Regions from separate parts of the Arthrobacter sp. NicSoilB8 genome, predicted to be linked through region 2. Evidence: riboswitches for the same ligand, from Rfam matches in the RefSeq annotation. Region 2 holds a riboswitch; the other holds the start of a gene.
The links. Region 2 has a riboswitch for glycine ahead of LDO15_RS22505 (hypothetical protein). Riboswitches for the same ligand answer to the same signal wherever they lie in the genome.
Positions count from the first base shown of each region.

Region 1: linked by a shared signal. The riboswitch ahead of gcvP (aminomethyl-transferring glycine dehydrogenase) and the one ahead of LDO15_RS22505 (hypothetical protein) in region 2 are both predicted to bind glycine.

Region 1 is NZ_AP024655.1:864,472-872,000, reverse strand. It holds gene glyA (serine hydroxymethyltransferase) at 1-60, opposite strand, end outside; gene gcvH (glycine cleavage system protein GcvH) at 57-452, opposite strand; gene gcvT (glycine cleavage system aminomethyltransferase GcvT) at 919-2,082, opposite strand; gene gcvP (aminomethyl-transferring glycine dehydrogenase) at 2,095-5,004, opposite strand; glycine riboswitch at 5,162-5,260, opposite strand; gene LDO15_RS03950 (TetR family transcriptional regulator) at 5,489-6,028, opposite strand; gene LDO15_RS03945 (MFS transporter) at 6,097-7,529, shown strand, end outside.
Region 2 is NZ_AP024656.1:58,186-65,714, reverse strand. It holds gene LDO15_RS22515 (amidohydrolase family protein) at 1-9, opposite strand, end outside; gene LDO15_RS22510 (sugar ABC transporter substrate-binding protein) at 423-1,355, opposite strand; glycine riboswitch at 1,857-1,955, shown strand; gene LDO15_RS22505 (hypothetical protein) at 2,105-2,419, shown strand; gene gcvT (glycine cleavage system aminomethyltransferase GcvT) at 2,432-3,580, shown strand; gene gcvH (glycine cleavage system protein GcvH) at 3,608-3,991, shown strand; partial or broken gene LDO15_RS22490 (serine hydroxymethyltransferase) at 3,988-4,149, shown strand; gene LDO15_RS22485 (hypothetical protein) at 4,416-4,679, shown strand; gene LDO15_RS22480 (nucleobase:cation symporter-2 family protein) at 4,978-6,477, shown strand; gene LDO15_RS22475 (hypothetical protein) at 6,717-6,911, shown strand; gene LDO15_RS22470 (IS110 family transposase) at 6,954-7,529, opposite strand, start outside.

The DNA.
Region 1 (7,529 bases), on a different replicon from region 2:
GTCCAGGCTCGGAGAGACGACCTGCTCGAAGGCAGTCTCTGTGCCTGCGGCCGCGCTCACAGTTCGCCGCCGTTCTTGGAGGCGTATTCCTCGGCCGAAAGCAGCGGGCCCTCCGAGTCGGCGGCCACCTTGAAGAGCCAGCCGGCACCATAAGGATCGCTGTTGATCAGCGCGGGGTCCTCGACGACGGCCGCGTTGACTTCGGTGACCTCGCCCGTCACGGGGGCGTACAGGTCCGAGACGGACTTGGTCGACTCAACTTCGCCGCAGGTCTCCCCCGCGGTCACCGCGGAGCCGACCTCGGGCAGGTCCACATAGACGATGTCGCCCAGGGCGTCCGTGGCGACCGCGGAGATGCCGATGGACACGATGTTGGATCCGGCGTTGCCGGAATCCCTCGCAACCCACTCGTGCTCGTCGGAGTACTGCAGTTCAGGGGCAACTCTTGCCATGTGTTTCTTCCTTTACGTTGAAAAGTCGTGGGCTAAATCAATTGTGGCTGGGTCAGGCGGCGGGACTCGCCATCCTCCGCGTGCTCGGTCGCGAAGGCGCCCGCTGGGCGGACGTGACGCTCCCTTAGACGCACGCTTCCGGATGCCGCGCCCCACCGCTATTCAGTTCAGTTTTCGGGGCCAGCGGTTCTCCGGAAAGAAACCCTGGCCTTTCGTATTCTTCTAGAGCCGGGCCGCGGTAGGCGGTACATCCCCAGCACCTTTGGTATTCGAAAGCGCTGCTTCCCGTTGGTCCGGTTCTGGAGCGTGGTATCAAAGGTGAGCTGCCCTTGAGGGGCTGGCTGGCCGCGGTTTTCGAAAGCGTGCGTCAAAGCGACGAAGGAGCAGCACGCGTGAAAACTGGGGCCAGCCGGCCCCGGAGCCGGGCACCGGTGAGGCGCACGGCTTCGGGACCGACCCAGCCCGGCTACTTTTGGCGCTTGTAGAACGGCAGTGCCACCACTTCGAAGGGCTCGGCCTTGCCGCGGAGGTCGATGTCCAGGGCCGTGCCGGGCTCGGTGAAGGCGACGTCGACGTAGGCCATCGCCACCGGGTAGCCCAAGGTGGGTGAAGGCTGGCCGGAGGTGACTTCGCCGACCACGTTGCCGTCCTTGAGGACCGGGTAGTGGCCGCGGCCGGCCCGGCGTCCGGGGCCCTTGAGGCCGACGAGCTTGCGGCCCGTGGTGGATCCGGCGCCGGCTTCCTTCTTGGCGGCCAGGGCGGCTTTGCCGACGAAGTCGCCTTCCTTGGACAGTGCGACGACGGGTCCCAGGCCGGCGGCGAACGGGTCGCCCTCCAGGGAGAGCTCGTTGCCGTAGAGCGGCATGCCGGCTTCGAGCCGGAGCGAGTCGCGGGAGGCCAGGCCGGCGGGCGTCAGCTCGCCGTCCTCGGCGATGGCGACGAGCGCCTGCCAGAGGGCTGCGGCGCCGTCGTTGTTCACGAAGATCTCGAAGCCGTCTTCTCCGGTGTAGCCGGTGCGGGCCAGCAGGAGGTCCTGGCTGGTGCCGCCCACGAGGAAGGGAACTTCGACGGCGGCGTAGTACTTGAGCTCCGTGACGAGGCTGTGCCCGGCGGCGGGAACCAGGCGTAGCAGGATTTCCTGTGCCTTGGGTCCCTGGACCGCGATGAGTGAGGTTTCGGCGGAGGCGTCCTGGACGGTGACGTCGAACCCGCCTTCTTGGGCAGAACCCGCCCGTTCAGCCAGGGCCGCCGCGACCACTTTGGCGTTCCCCGCGTTGGGGACGACGAGGAACTTCTGCTCTTCATCTTTTGCTGAGGGGCGGCGGTAGGTGATGAGGTCGTCGATGATGCCGCCGTCCTCGTTGCAGATCAGCGAGTACTTGGCCTTGCCGATCGCCATCGCGGAGATCTTGCCGACGAGGGCGTAGTCCAGGAAGGCGGCGGCGTCGGGGCCGGTGACCCAGACTTCGCCCATGTGGGAGAGGTCGAACAGGCCCGCGGACTTGCGGACGGCGTGGTGCTCGGCGAGTTCGGAGCTGTACTTCAGCGGCATCTGCCAGCCGCCGAAGTCCGTGAAGGAGGCGCCAAGCTTCTTGTGCTCTTCGTAAAGTGCCGTGTAGTTCTCAGTCATCGTTGGCTGTCCCTAATTGTTAGAGCCGGAGTTGGCGGAGTGGTCCTCGAAGGCTTCTGTGCTTTCCTCAAAGGCTTCGAGCGGTGGGCAGGAGCAGATCAGGTTGCGGTCCCCGGCAGCGCCGTCGATCCGGCCGACCGGCGGGAAGTACTTGTCCTGCCGGAGGGTGTGGACCGGGAAGACGGCCTGTTCGCGGGGGTACTCGCGGGCCCAATCGGTGCTGATCACGGCGGCCGCGGTGTGCGGGGCGTTGCGCAGCGGGCTGTGTTCGACGGTGAAGTCGCCGTGGGCTACCTGGTCGATCTCGGCGCGGATAGCGACCATGGCGGTGATGAACCGGTCGATCTCGCCGAGGTCCTCGGACTCGGTGGGCTCCACCATGAGGGTGCCGGCCACCGGGAACGCCAGGGTGGGGGCGTGGAAGCCGTAGTCGATGAGGCGCTTGGCCACGTCCTCGGCGGTCACGCCGGTCTTGGCCGTGAGTTCGCGCAGGTCCAGGATGCACTCGTGGGCCACCAGGCCGCCTTCGCCGGTGTAGAGCACCGGGAAGGAGTCGTTCAGGCGGGTCGCGATGTAGTTCGCCGCGAGGAGGGCCGACTTGGTGGCCTCGGTGAGGCCCCGGCCGCCCATGAGCTTCACGTAGGCCCAGGAGATCGGCAGCACGCCGGCCGAGCCGTAGCGGGAGGCGGAGATCGGGGTGCCGTCGGCACCGTTGGCCGGGTCTGCGGCGTTCCCCGGCATGAACGGCGCCAGGTGCGCCTTGGCCGCGACCGGGCCGACGCCGGGGCCGCCGCCGCCGTGCGGGATGCAGAAGGTCTTGTGCAGGTTCAGGTGCGAGACGTCGCCGCCGAACATACCGGGCTGGGCCAGCCCGACGAGGGCATTGAGGTTGGCGCCGTCGATGTAGACCTGGCCGCCGGCGGCGTGGATGGCGTCGCAGACCTCCCGGACGTCGGCGTCGTACACCCCGTGGGTGGACGGGTAGGTGATCATGATCGCGGACAGTGCGTCCTTGTGCAGTTCAATCTTGGCCTGCAGGTCGGCGTGGTCGATCGTTCCGTCGCTGGCGGTGGCGACGACGACGACCTTCATGCCGGCCAGCACGGCCGAGGCCGCGTTGGTGCCGTGCGCGGAGGCCGGGATCAGGCAGACGTTGCGCTGCGCGTCGCCGCGGGAGTGGTGGTAGCCGCGGATGGCCAGCAGGCCCGCGAGCTCGCCCTGGGATCCGGCGTTGGGCTGGATGGAGACCTGGTCGTAGCCGGTGATCTCGGTCAGCTGGGCTTCGAGGTCCTCGATCAGTTCGCGCCAGCCGGCGGTCTGGGATTCGGGGGCGAAGGGGTGGATGGAGGCGAACTCCGGCCAGGAAATGGCTTCCATCTCGGCCGTGGCGTTCAGCTTCATGGTGCAGGAGCCCAGCGGGATCATGGTGCGGTCCAGGGCGAGGTCGCGGTCCGAGAGGCGGCGGATGTAGCGCAGCAGCTGGGTTTCGGAGCGGTGGGTGTTGAATACCGGGTGCTGGAGGTAGTCGGAGGTGCGCTCGACGGCGGGGTCCAGGCCGAAGCCATCTACGGAATCCACCACGCTGGCGCCGAACGCGGCGATGACGTCGGCGACGACAGCCACAGTCGTGGCCTCATCGGCGGAGATGCCGACGGTGTCGGCGTCGATGGCGCGCAGGTTGATGCCCTTGGCCTCCGCGGCCGCGATGATCTCAGCCGCCCGGCCCGGCACGGAGACGGTGATGGTGTCGAAGAAGGAAGAGTGCAGCACGTGAAGGCCGGCGGCCTTCAGTGCGGCGGCGATGGTCTTGGCGTGGACGTGGACCGACTCGGCAATTGCCTTCAGCCCGTCCGGGCCGTGGTAGACGGCGTAGAAGGAGGCCACGATGGCCAGCAGCGCCTGCGCGGTGCAGATGTTGGACGTGGCCTTCTCACGGCGGATGTGCTGCTCGCGGGTCTGCAGGGCCAAGCGGTAGGCCGGGACGCCGGCGTTGTCCTTGGAGACACCCACGAGACGGCCGGGCATGGAGCGCTCGAGGCCCTTCTGAACGGCCATGTAGGCCGCGTGCGGGCCGCCGAAGAACAGCGGCACGCCGAAGCGCTGGGCGGAGCCGACGGCGATGTCTGCGCCCTGCTCGCCCGGGGGCGTGATGAGGGTCAGGGAGAGCAGGTCGGCCGCGACGGTCACGAGGGCGCCGCGTTCCTTGGCCTCGGCGATCACGGCGGTGTGGTCGAACACCAGGCCGGAAACACCCGGCTGCTGCAGGACGATGCCGTTGATCACGCCGTCGGGAAGGCCTTTGGAGAGGTCGGCGACCTCGACCTCGAAGCCGAGGGCCTCGGCGCGGCCCTTGACGATCGCGATGGTCTGCGGGAGGCAGTCGGCATCCAGGACGGTCTTGCCGTCGTGGGCCGTCTTGTTCTTGTTGGCGCGGCGCATCATCAGCACGGCCTCGGCGACGGCGGTGGCTTCGTCCAGCAGCGAGGCGTTGGCGATCGGCAGGCCGACGAGGTCCTGGACCATGGTCTGGAAGTTCAGCAGGGCCTCGAGCCGGCCCTGGGAGATTTCCGGCTGGTACGGCGTGTACGCGGTGTACCAGGCGGGGGCTTCGAGGATGTTGCGGCGGATCACCGGCGGGGTGAGGGTGTCGTAGTAGCCCTGCCCGATCATCTGCACGGCGGTCTTGTTCTTCGCGGCCAGCTTGCGCAGTTCGGCGAGGACTTCCACTTCGCTGAGGGCTGCGGCGAGCGCGAGGTCGGAGTCCTGCCGGATATCCTTCGGAACAGCGGTGTCCACCAGTGCGTCGACGGTGTCGTAGCCGACAGCCTTCAGCATGGCGTCGACGTCGGCCTGGCGGCGGGCGCCGATGTGCCGGTCAACGAAGGACGTGGAGGCTGGGGTAACAGTCACAAGGAACTCCATAACTCAGGCGGCGCAGGGTACGCCACATTGATTCGGGTTCCTCCCCGCTCTGTATTGGACCTGAGAGTTTCCGCGCAGCCATGCGTGTGAGTGGCTTCGCTTGCACCGTCGGTGAGCACAGCGCGCCAAGGACGCGCTTGCTACTTTCCAGAGGTGCCTTGCCGCGGCGGTACTTGGGCCTGAGAGATTCCTGGGGAGGATTTGCTCCTACGGCGCCTGCTTGTACCTACTTGCAGGACTCTCCCGCCGCAGATCAAAGGCGTATTCAGTTGGGGGTGACAACAGTCACAGATCCCATTGTCCTATGCCGGGCGCGCGTCCGCAAACTGCCGGCCGCTGCGGGCCCCAGGTTACGGACGGCGAGCCACTCCCGAAGGGTCCGCCAACGCGATTTCGCGGGATCTCCGCCGGGTCGCCGTAGCCGCATAAACGCCCCCCCGGGACGTTTTCGGCGACCGGGCGGGCGCCGGGGGCGCTCCCGGGCTCAGCGGCGCAGTTTCTCGACGGCGGCCAGGAGACTTTCGACATCCGCCTCGATTTCAGCAGGCGGGCCGGCGGGGCCCCGGCCCAGCATGGCGTTGAAGTACAGCCCGTCCCCCATATAGAGGACGGCCTTCGCCGCGGCGGGCCCGACGTCGGCCGCCAGCAGTTCCAGCCAGCTCGCCTGGCCGGCGGCGAAGCGGCGCTGGGTTTCCTCGTGCGCCACCTCAGCCAGCCGGGTGGCCGCCACGAACACCCGGTCCATGGGCGTATCCGCCCACACCGAGGACTTGATGAAGTACGCCGCCGCTCCTTCCGGAGCCGCCGCCATGGCCGCGACGTCCGCCGCCAGGAGCCGGTCGAGACGTTCCAGGAGGACCGCGATCATCGCCTCCTTGGTCGGGAAGTGATAGAGCAGGCCGCCCTTGGACACGCCGGCCCGGCGGGCGACGGCGTCCAGCGTCGCGGCGCGTTCACCCACTTCGATGAGCAGGGATTCGAAGGCATCGAGGACGGCCTCGCGGGCCACGGGTTTCCTGGGCATGCTTCCCATCATGCCTGTCCGTACCCGCATTTCTTAACTGTACCGTCCAGACGGTATAGTTACGATGCATGAGCACTTCATCGATCACGACGGCAACCAGCACCACGGCGCCTTCGCGGCCCCAGGCGCCCTGGCGCGACTGGGTGGCGCTGGCCCTGCTGATGTTCCCCGTCCTGCTGGTGGCCGTGGACAACACCGCGCTGACGTTCGCCCTGCCGGCCATCGCCCGCAGCCTGTCCGCCTCCGGCGTCCAACTGCTCTGGATTATCGATGCTTATCCCCTGGTGCTGGCCGGACTGCTGGTCGCAATGGGCAGCCTGGGCGACAGGATCGGCCGGCGCAGGCTCCTCTTTGTGGGCAGCGCCGGCTTTGCCGCGGTCTCGGCCGCGACGGCGTTCGCGCCGAGCGCCGAATGGCTGATCGCCGGCCGCGCCGGCCTTGGCCTCTTTGGCGCCATGCTCATGCCGTCCACGCTCTCCCTGATCCGCAACATCTTTCCGCAGCCCAACCGGCGACGCCTGGCAGTCGCGATCTGGGCCGCGGGATTCTCCGGCGGCGCCGCACTCGGCCCGATTGCCGGCGGCTGGCTCGTGGAACACTTCTGGTGGGGCGCCGTCCTGCTGGTCGCGGTGCCGATCATCCTGCCGCTGCTGCTGCTCGGGCCGGCGCTGATCCCGGAGTCCCGTGACCCGAAGCCAGGCCGCGTAGACGTGCCCAGCATCATCCTGTCCCTCTTGGTGATGGTGCCTGTGGTCTACGGGATCAAGGCACTCGCCACCCACGGGCCGGCACCGGAGGCGTTCGCGGGCATCGGCGTCGGCCTGTTCATGGGCTATGTCTTCATCCGCCGGCAGCACGCCCTGGCCGGAGGCCACAGGACAGGCCACAGCACAGCGCCGATGCTCGATGTGAGCCTCTTTGGCAACCGGATCTTCAGCACGGCAATCATTGCCAACGTGCTGGCGCTGTTCTCCTTCAACGGCTTCATCCTGTTCCTGGCTCAGCATCTGCAACTGCTGGAGGGGCAGTCCCCCTCGGCCTCCGGTGTCGCCATGGTCCCGGCCCTGATCGCCACGGTCGTGGCGGGCCTGCTGGTGGTCCCGCTGGTGCGGAGGGTCCGGCCCGGCTTCGTGGTGGCCGGTGGCCTGCTGCTGAGCGCGGCCGGCTATTTCATGGTGGCCTTCGGCGACCACAGCCACGGGCCCTCCCTGCTACTGGCCGCGCTCCTGGTTCTGTGCCTGGGCGTGGGCGCCGCCGAGACAATCTCCAACGACCTGATCCTGGGCGCGGCACCCGCGGACAAGGCGGGCGCCGCAGCCGCTATTTCCGAGACCGGCTATGAGGTGGGGTCCCTGCTGGGCACGGCGATCCTCGGCTCCATCCTGACGGCCTCGTACCAGGGCAATCTCCGGCTGCCCGACGGGGTGTCCGGGCTGGTCCCGGCCGCGGCCACCAGCCAGGCCGGCGAAACCCTCGCCGGCGCGGTGGAACTCGCCCGGAT
Region 2 (7,529 bases):
AGTGACCATGGCTTATCCCAACTGTCACTGCGTCCGGGTCTGCTGCGGTTAATCCAAGCGCCGGCAATCGCTCGCCGCACGGGACGAGGGACGGGATTTCTCATCGCTATCGAGAGAGCAGGGTGGGCCGAAATCTAATCCGAATTACTTGTAGTTGTGCACATCTCGTTCTGACGGCCCACAGCGTCCGTGGTGGGGTAGTCAAAAGATGAAAGCTGCTTCCGGTCCTGCCATAACTGAATGCTGTGTGCACCTCGCACTGACCGTCCACAGCGTCCTTGCGTGGTCGGGCAGTCGTAAAGTCGAAGTGCTGCATCCGGGTCTGTCATAACTAAATGCGTAATCAGCTCCCCGAGGATTCCCAAACAACCTAATATCCCTAACTAGCAACCTCTTGTTATGGCTGCTTAGGACTTCGGTAACTAGGGGATGCGCACTACATTGGCAAAGTATTCCTCGTAGCACACCGGCTGCTTTGCGGTCCATTCATCGATGTTTTCCTTTGTGACGATGACGTCGGCAACGGGAACCTGAACGGCTTCCAGTTCTTTCACGCCATTCTCGAGGTAGTTTCGAAGAACCTCGACGCCCGTAAGGCCGTGCCAGGCCGGGGAGTAGTAGCGCGATGCGGTGATGCCGCCGTTCTTGACCCAGGGGATCATTTCCTCGGTGCAGTCGCTGGTAATCGTGACGATGTCGGTCCGGCCAGTCTTCTTCAGGTACTGGGCAATACCGATGGCCATTTCTGCGGCGTAATCGATGATGACCTTTGCATTGGGGTGTTCCCGCAAGAGACCCTCTACGGCCGCAGCGGACTTGAAGCGGTCGTATCGGCCTTCAGCGGCGCCAACGATCTTCCATTTGCCGCCGCCGAACTTCTCAAATGATTCTTCGAGGGTCTTGGTGTATTCCTCCGAGAAGCCCTGTCCCAGGACGCTGGGTACGAGGAGGACTTCACAGGGATCGGTGTTTTCGGTTACCCACTCGGCGATGTCCGGAACGCGGTCATCCTGGCGAACGGACCCAACAATGTAGGGGTCCAGCGGACCGGGGCCGAAACGGAGCAGGCTAACGACGGGAATTCCAGCTTTTGCGGCGAGTTCGGCGCCACGAGCTGCAGACTCCAGCTGATGCGGCATGATGACGATTCCATCGACGCCCATTTCGATCAGCTCTTCGAAGTTCGCCAGTTCGCGGCCGCTGTCGAACCCGGACTGCCGGCCGACGTAGGAGTACCCGGTCCCTTCGAGTCCTTTCTGCACACCACTCGACAAGTATCGAGTATAGATATTGAACCCATTGGTCATTGAGGCAATGGTTTTTCCTGCACCAACAAGAGTGGACTTGTCACTCATACTGATCTCCTTGATTGTTATTTCTCAGTCGTAGCGGACCACCCGTAGCGACCTTACTGGCATGTGCTAGAGACAAGCAGGCTGAATGTAGAGTACAAACTCGTTATAACCTAGCCCCCTGCCGGACACTGACTGGTGTCGCAGGAAAAGCCTGCTTAGATAATATCTATTAGCATTTTTGGAATCGGACAAACTTGATCCTAAATGCTTTTGATTCCACATACTTCCCTTTTATCTTCAGCACATATCCGCATCGTGCGAAGCTGCGGGATAACTGAACTGGATGCCGCAAGCTCCAATTAGATTCCTCCACCGGATGCGTTGCGATAAGTTCTAGCAACGAAATCTTGGGTTCCACAACCCCCAGTTGCATTTTCTGCACAAGCCCTAAGTTGCATTTTTTACAACACCCTCACGGTTGCATTTTTTGCATCCTCACCTCCCGCTCCTATCCGAGGTCGGTTATTGTGTGAGACATATCACTCACAAGTGATACAGCTGTTGATCGCGGCGGGAGAGCCCTGCAAGTAGATACAAGCAGGCGCCGTAGGAGCAAATCCTCCCCAGGAATCTCTCAGGCCCCCGTACCGCCGCGGTGAGGCAACTCTGAACGTAGTTGGAACCTCGACTCACCGACGGTGCAAGCGGTGCCCTGTAACCACAGGGGACGCGAAAACTCTCAGGTCCAATACAGAGCGGGGAGGAACCTGAATATTCGTGGCTCATATCCCTGAATTGTGGAGTTCCTCATGGCGGTTCATTCATCTAAATCCCTATTTTCGGACGGGCACATCGGCGCGCGCCGCCAGACCGACGTCGACGACATGCTGAAGGCTTACGGCTACGACACCGTCGATGCCGCGGTGGACATCGCCGTTCCGAAGGACATCCGGACCCGCGAGTACCCGTGCGAGCAGGGCGTCTTCCCTGTCCACACGCTCAAGCAGGACAAGTACTTCCCGCCGGTCGGACGGATCGACGGTGCTGCAGGGGACGGCAACCTGATCTGCTTCTGCCCTCCCCTCGAAGCCTTCGAGGTCCGCTCGGACGACTCCGCCAACTAAGGACAGCCAACGATGCCTGAGAACTACACGGCCCTGTACGAAGAGCACAAGAAGCTCGACGCCTCCTTCACTGACTTCGGCGGCTGGCAGATGCCGCTGAAGTACAGCTCCGAACTCGCCGAGCACCACGCCGTCCGCAACTCCGCGGGCCTGTTCGACCTCTCCCACATGGGCGAAGTCTGGGTCACCGGCCCCGACGCCGCAGCCTTCCTCGACTACGCCCTCGTCGGCAAGATCTCCGCGATGGCGATCGGCAAGGCCAAGTACTCGCTGATCTGCCAGGAGGACGGCGGCATCATCGACGACCTCATCACCTACCGCCGCCCGGCGGGGACCGACGGCACTGACAAGTTCCTCTTGGTCCCCAACGCGGGCAACGCCACGGTGGTCGCCGCAGCCCTCGCCGTACGGGCATCAGGGTTCGATGTCACCGTCCTGGACGCCTCCGCCGAGACCTCGCTGATCGCCGTGCAGGGGCCCAAGGCCCAGGAGATCCTGCTGCGCCTGATCCCCGCCGGTCAGCACGACCTCGTGACCGGCCTGAAGTATTACGCCGCCGTGGAGGTTTCGTTCATGTTCGGCGGCGCCAGCCAGGACCTCCTGCTGGCCCGCACCGGCTACACCGGTGAGGACGGCTTTGAGATCTTCGTCGGAAACGACGCCGCCTCAGCCCTCTGGCAGGCGCTCGTCGCCATCGCCGAAGAGGGCGAGCTGACGCCCGCCGGACTCGCGTCCCGCGACTCGCTCCGGCTCGAGGCCGGCATGCCGCTCTACGGCAACGAACTCTCCCGGTATGGCAATGCATACGCTGCCGGCCTGGGCTCCGTCATCGCGCTGTCCAAGGAGGGCGACTTCATCGGCAAGTCCGCGCTGGCCGCCAAGAAGGAAGCCGGCGTCGGCACAACTATTGGCCAGAAACTCGTCGGGCTCAAGGGCCTCGGACGGCGAGCCGCGCGGGGCCTCTATGCAGTTCTCAGAAATGGCGGTTTGATCGGCGAAGTTACCTCCGGCCAGCCCTCACCCACCTTGGGCTACCCGATTGCCATGGCCTACGTCGATGTCAAGCACACCGAACCCGGCACCCTCGTGGACATTGTCGTACGTGGCAAGACCGAGCCCTTCGAAGTTGTCGTACTGCCTTTCTACAAGCGCCAAAAGTAGATTCTCCCTCCGAAGACAGGAAGCAAATTGAGCAAGGTTGTTGCTGAACTGAAGTACTCCGCAGAGCACGAGTGGGTTGCCGCTGACGGGTCCGGCCCGGTTGGCATTGGTATTTCGGCCGTGGCCGCGGATGCCTTGGGTGACATTGTGTACGTGGACCTGCCCGAGGTCGGCACAAAGGTGACAGCGGGGGAGACCTGCGGCGAGGTCGAATCGACCAAGTCCGTCTCGGACCTGTATGCACCGGTGACCGGCAAGGTCACCGCCATCAACCCCGCCGTCGTCGACGACCCGTCGCTGATCAACAGCGATCCATACGGCGCCGGCTGGCTGTTCAAGGTGGCCGTGACCGCCGAAGGCCCGCTGCTCTCCGCCCAGGAGTACGCGTCCATGAACGGTGGCGAACTGTGAACGGCCCAGCGGCTACCGTCGCGTTTGAGCAGGTAGGGTCCCCGTCCTTAGACGCGGACCTGTCCGCGCTGGATCCGGAGATCGCTGCGAAGATCGGAGCCGAGCTCACCCGCCAGCGGGACGGCCTGGAGATGATCGCCTCGGATAACCACACCGCGCCCGGCGCGGAAGGGGCCGGCTCTTCAGTGGATGGATGCTCCGTACCACGGGAGCAAATTGGCGTCCTTTCGCCTGCCCGAACAGGTCAACCGGGAAGGACAGAGCGCCTCCTCAAGCGGTAAAGAACAGCGCCCGAAGAGCTGGAAGTGGAATCTTCCTGCTATCGACGGCGATGCCACGCCCGTTCGTATCCATCGTCTTGAACCTCCCGCATGATTCAGAGGAGAGGCCAAAGGCGCCGCCCCCTTTGCACGAAAGTCCGTAGATGACCACCGAACAAGTTAGTCCAACAGCAATCCGCATCACCGCCCTCGACGCCGAAAGCGTCCAAGAATCAATCAATGAAGCCGTCGGACTGCTCATCCTTGCCGCCCTAGAGCGACCATCCTCCGGCATACTTCTCACCAGACATGACCATTCGACTTACACAGCCGAGTTAAGTAGCGACGTTCCCTACGGGCAAACTCTGGAAGTCAGATCCGATGGCGTTCACCTACCCGAATCACCACTTCTACGCGCGGCAGTGTGATGCACACCACGTCGATGCTGGGCTATTCTGGAAGTCAATTTTGCGAACGCGCGCCCAATTTTCCCCGTTCCGGCGCGACGACGCCTGCGCTCCGTCGCGTTGACCGGCTTCGCGGGCATTTGCTAAGCCCGCAGCAACCTCAGGTTCACCCGACCGTGTCTTGTCCACTCATCGGGCCCTGCGGGACCTCCACACGACCGTTCTCTGGACCAAAATCCACAGAAGGATCTCCCATCATCTTGTTAGCCAGACAATGTTGAGCAGACGAAGACGTCTGTCATGAATCAGAGAGTTCACCATGAACCAGAAAAGTCCCTCCAAGGCTGGTACCAAGCGGCCAAGTAACCGGCCTGAAGACGAACGGGTCTCCATCGGGAGCAGCTTCGCTTACGGCTTCCAGCACGTCCTGAGCATGTATGGCGGCATTATCGCCGTTCCCCTTATCGTCGGTCAGGCTGCCGGTCTAGCGCCTAACGACATCGGCATCCTGATCGCCGCCGCTCTCTTTGTGGGGGGCCTGGCAACGCTCCTGCAGACTATCGGCCTCCCGTTCTTTGGTTGCCAATTACCATTGGTGCAGGGAGTGTCGTTCTCCAGCGTCGCGACTATGGTCGCCATCGTGACTGGCGGCGGCGGGCTTCCGGCCGTGTTCGGTGCGGTCATCGCGTCCGCAGCCATCGGTCTCCTGATCGCGCCCGTCTTTTCGAGGATCGTCCGATTCTTCCCACCCGTGGTGACCGGCACCGTTATCACCACTATCGGCCTGACGCTCATGCCGGTGGCGGCGAACTGGGCCATGGGCGGGAACAAAAAGGCCGAGGACTACGGCAGCATGGCTAACCTCGGTCTGGCCGCCTTGACATTTGCCCTGGTCCTCGTGCTGAGTAAGGTAGGCAGGGCAACGATTTCCCGCCTGTCCATCCTCCTCGCCATGGTGATCGGAACCCTAGTCTCCGTTGTCGTCGGCATGGCGGACTTCTCGAAGGTGGGCGACGGCCCAGTCGTCGCGTTTCCCACGCCCTTCCACCTTGGCATCCCCACGTTTGAGATCGCAGCCATCATCTCCATGGTGATCGTGATGGTCGTTATCCTGACCGAAACCATGGCCGACATCCTGGCCGTCGGCGAAATCATCGGCACCAAAACAGATTCCAAGCGCATCGCAGCTGGGTTGCGCGCGGATATGGTTTCCAGCCTGGTGGCACCAATTTTCGGTTCGTTCCCCCAGAGCGCCTTCGCCCAAAATGTCGGACTCGTCGCCGTCACCAAGATGAAAAGCCGTTACGTGGTGGCAGCCGGCGGTCTCATCCTGGTTCTCCTGGGCCTGCTTCCGATACTTGGCCGAGTCGTTGCAGCCGTCCCCACCGCCGTGCTAGGCGGTGCTGGCATAGTTCTCTTCGGCACCGTCGCCGCCAGCGGAATCCGGACACTAGCTAAAGTGGAGTACCGGAACAACATGAACCTGATCATCGTGGCCGCCTCCATCGGCTTCGGCATGATCCCGATCGTCGCACCCACGTTCTACGATAAGACCCCGCCCTGGTTTGCCACCATCTTCCACTCGGGCATCAGCTCTGCCGCCATCATGGCCATCTGCCTAAACCTGCTCTTCAACCACTTCAAAGCGGGCAACTCGGAGAACCAGTCGATCACCGTGGCGGGTACCGGGCGACGGGTGGTGACCGAAGACGACCTCAAGTGCCTGGCCGACGGCGACCGGTTCGAAGGCGGCAAGCTGATCGACGCTGAGGGCACGGAAGTCCCCGTCCAGTTTGCCCAGAAGTCCCCGGAACACTAGGCGCCGGGGCGCTCCCAGACACTTGTGGCCCCCGATTCCTCAGAAGAGGGGGCCACACGTCGTTCGTGCAGGGTCAATTGCGGCCGAGTTCGGTCGCCTGCTTTGTCTCTCTCGGACTCCTTAGACGGCTCTTCAAGGTTGGTGGGGAATTGATTCCGTGTCGTAGCTAAAAAAGGGGCCCGTGGCCCTGCTGGGATGAGTGTGTCTAAGCATTCAAACCAGGAACAGGACCACGAGCCTTGACTGAGCCTACCGGGGCGGCGGCTGACGCTGCCACCAGCATCTTCAACCTGCCCGACTACCGCGTCATCTCCGCCACCGTGCTGGAGAACGGGCGCCGCCAGGTCATTGTCGAAACCGACCAGCCACCGGGCTGCCCGTTACATTTATTGGGTTCCCGACCGCCGGGGACATGGTCGCTGGACCCGGTATGACTTTCCTGCCCTGTCACTGATGATCCGAATCTTCTATATCTGTCAAGCCGTCCTCGGGACCGTGTCGTTAGCGGTGTGGAGCGCGTTCAGGGCGCGATAGAGGTGCCGGGCGAGATATCTCTTGAGGATGCGGCGGATCTCTCGTGGGTTCTTACCTTCGACTTTCTTGCGTTCGGCATAGGCCCGGGTGACGGGGTCGTGGACCATCCTGACGACGGTAGCCATGTGGAGTGCACTGTTGAGGCGCCTGTCGCCTCCTCTGTTGAGTCTGTGTCGGACTGTGTTCCCCGACGATGCTGGGATGGGATTGACCCCGGCCAGGGCGGCGAAGGCGGCCTCGGAACGTACCCGGCCCAGATGCGACCAGGCTGTGTAGACCACGGCGGCGGTCACGGTCCCGATTCCTGTTTCCTCCAGAAGCGGAGCGGCGGGGCTGGACTCCAGAAGCTCCGTGGTGCGGGTGTGATTGTCCTTAAGCTCGGCGTCCAGCGTGGTGATGCGCTTGGCGAGCCGGACGGCCTCGGCCCGCGCAGTCGACAGAGCCAACTCTTCGTCGCGGGCGCGCCAGTGGGAGATCTCGGTGATCTGGGTATCGGTGAGGGGCTTGCGGGCGTCGAT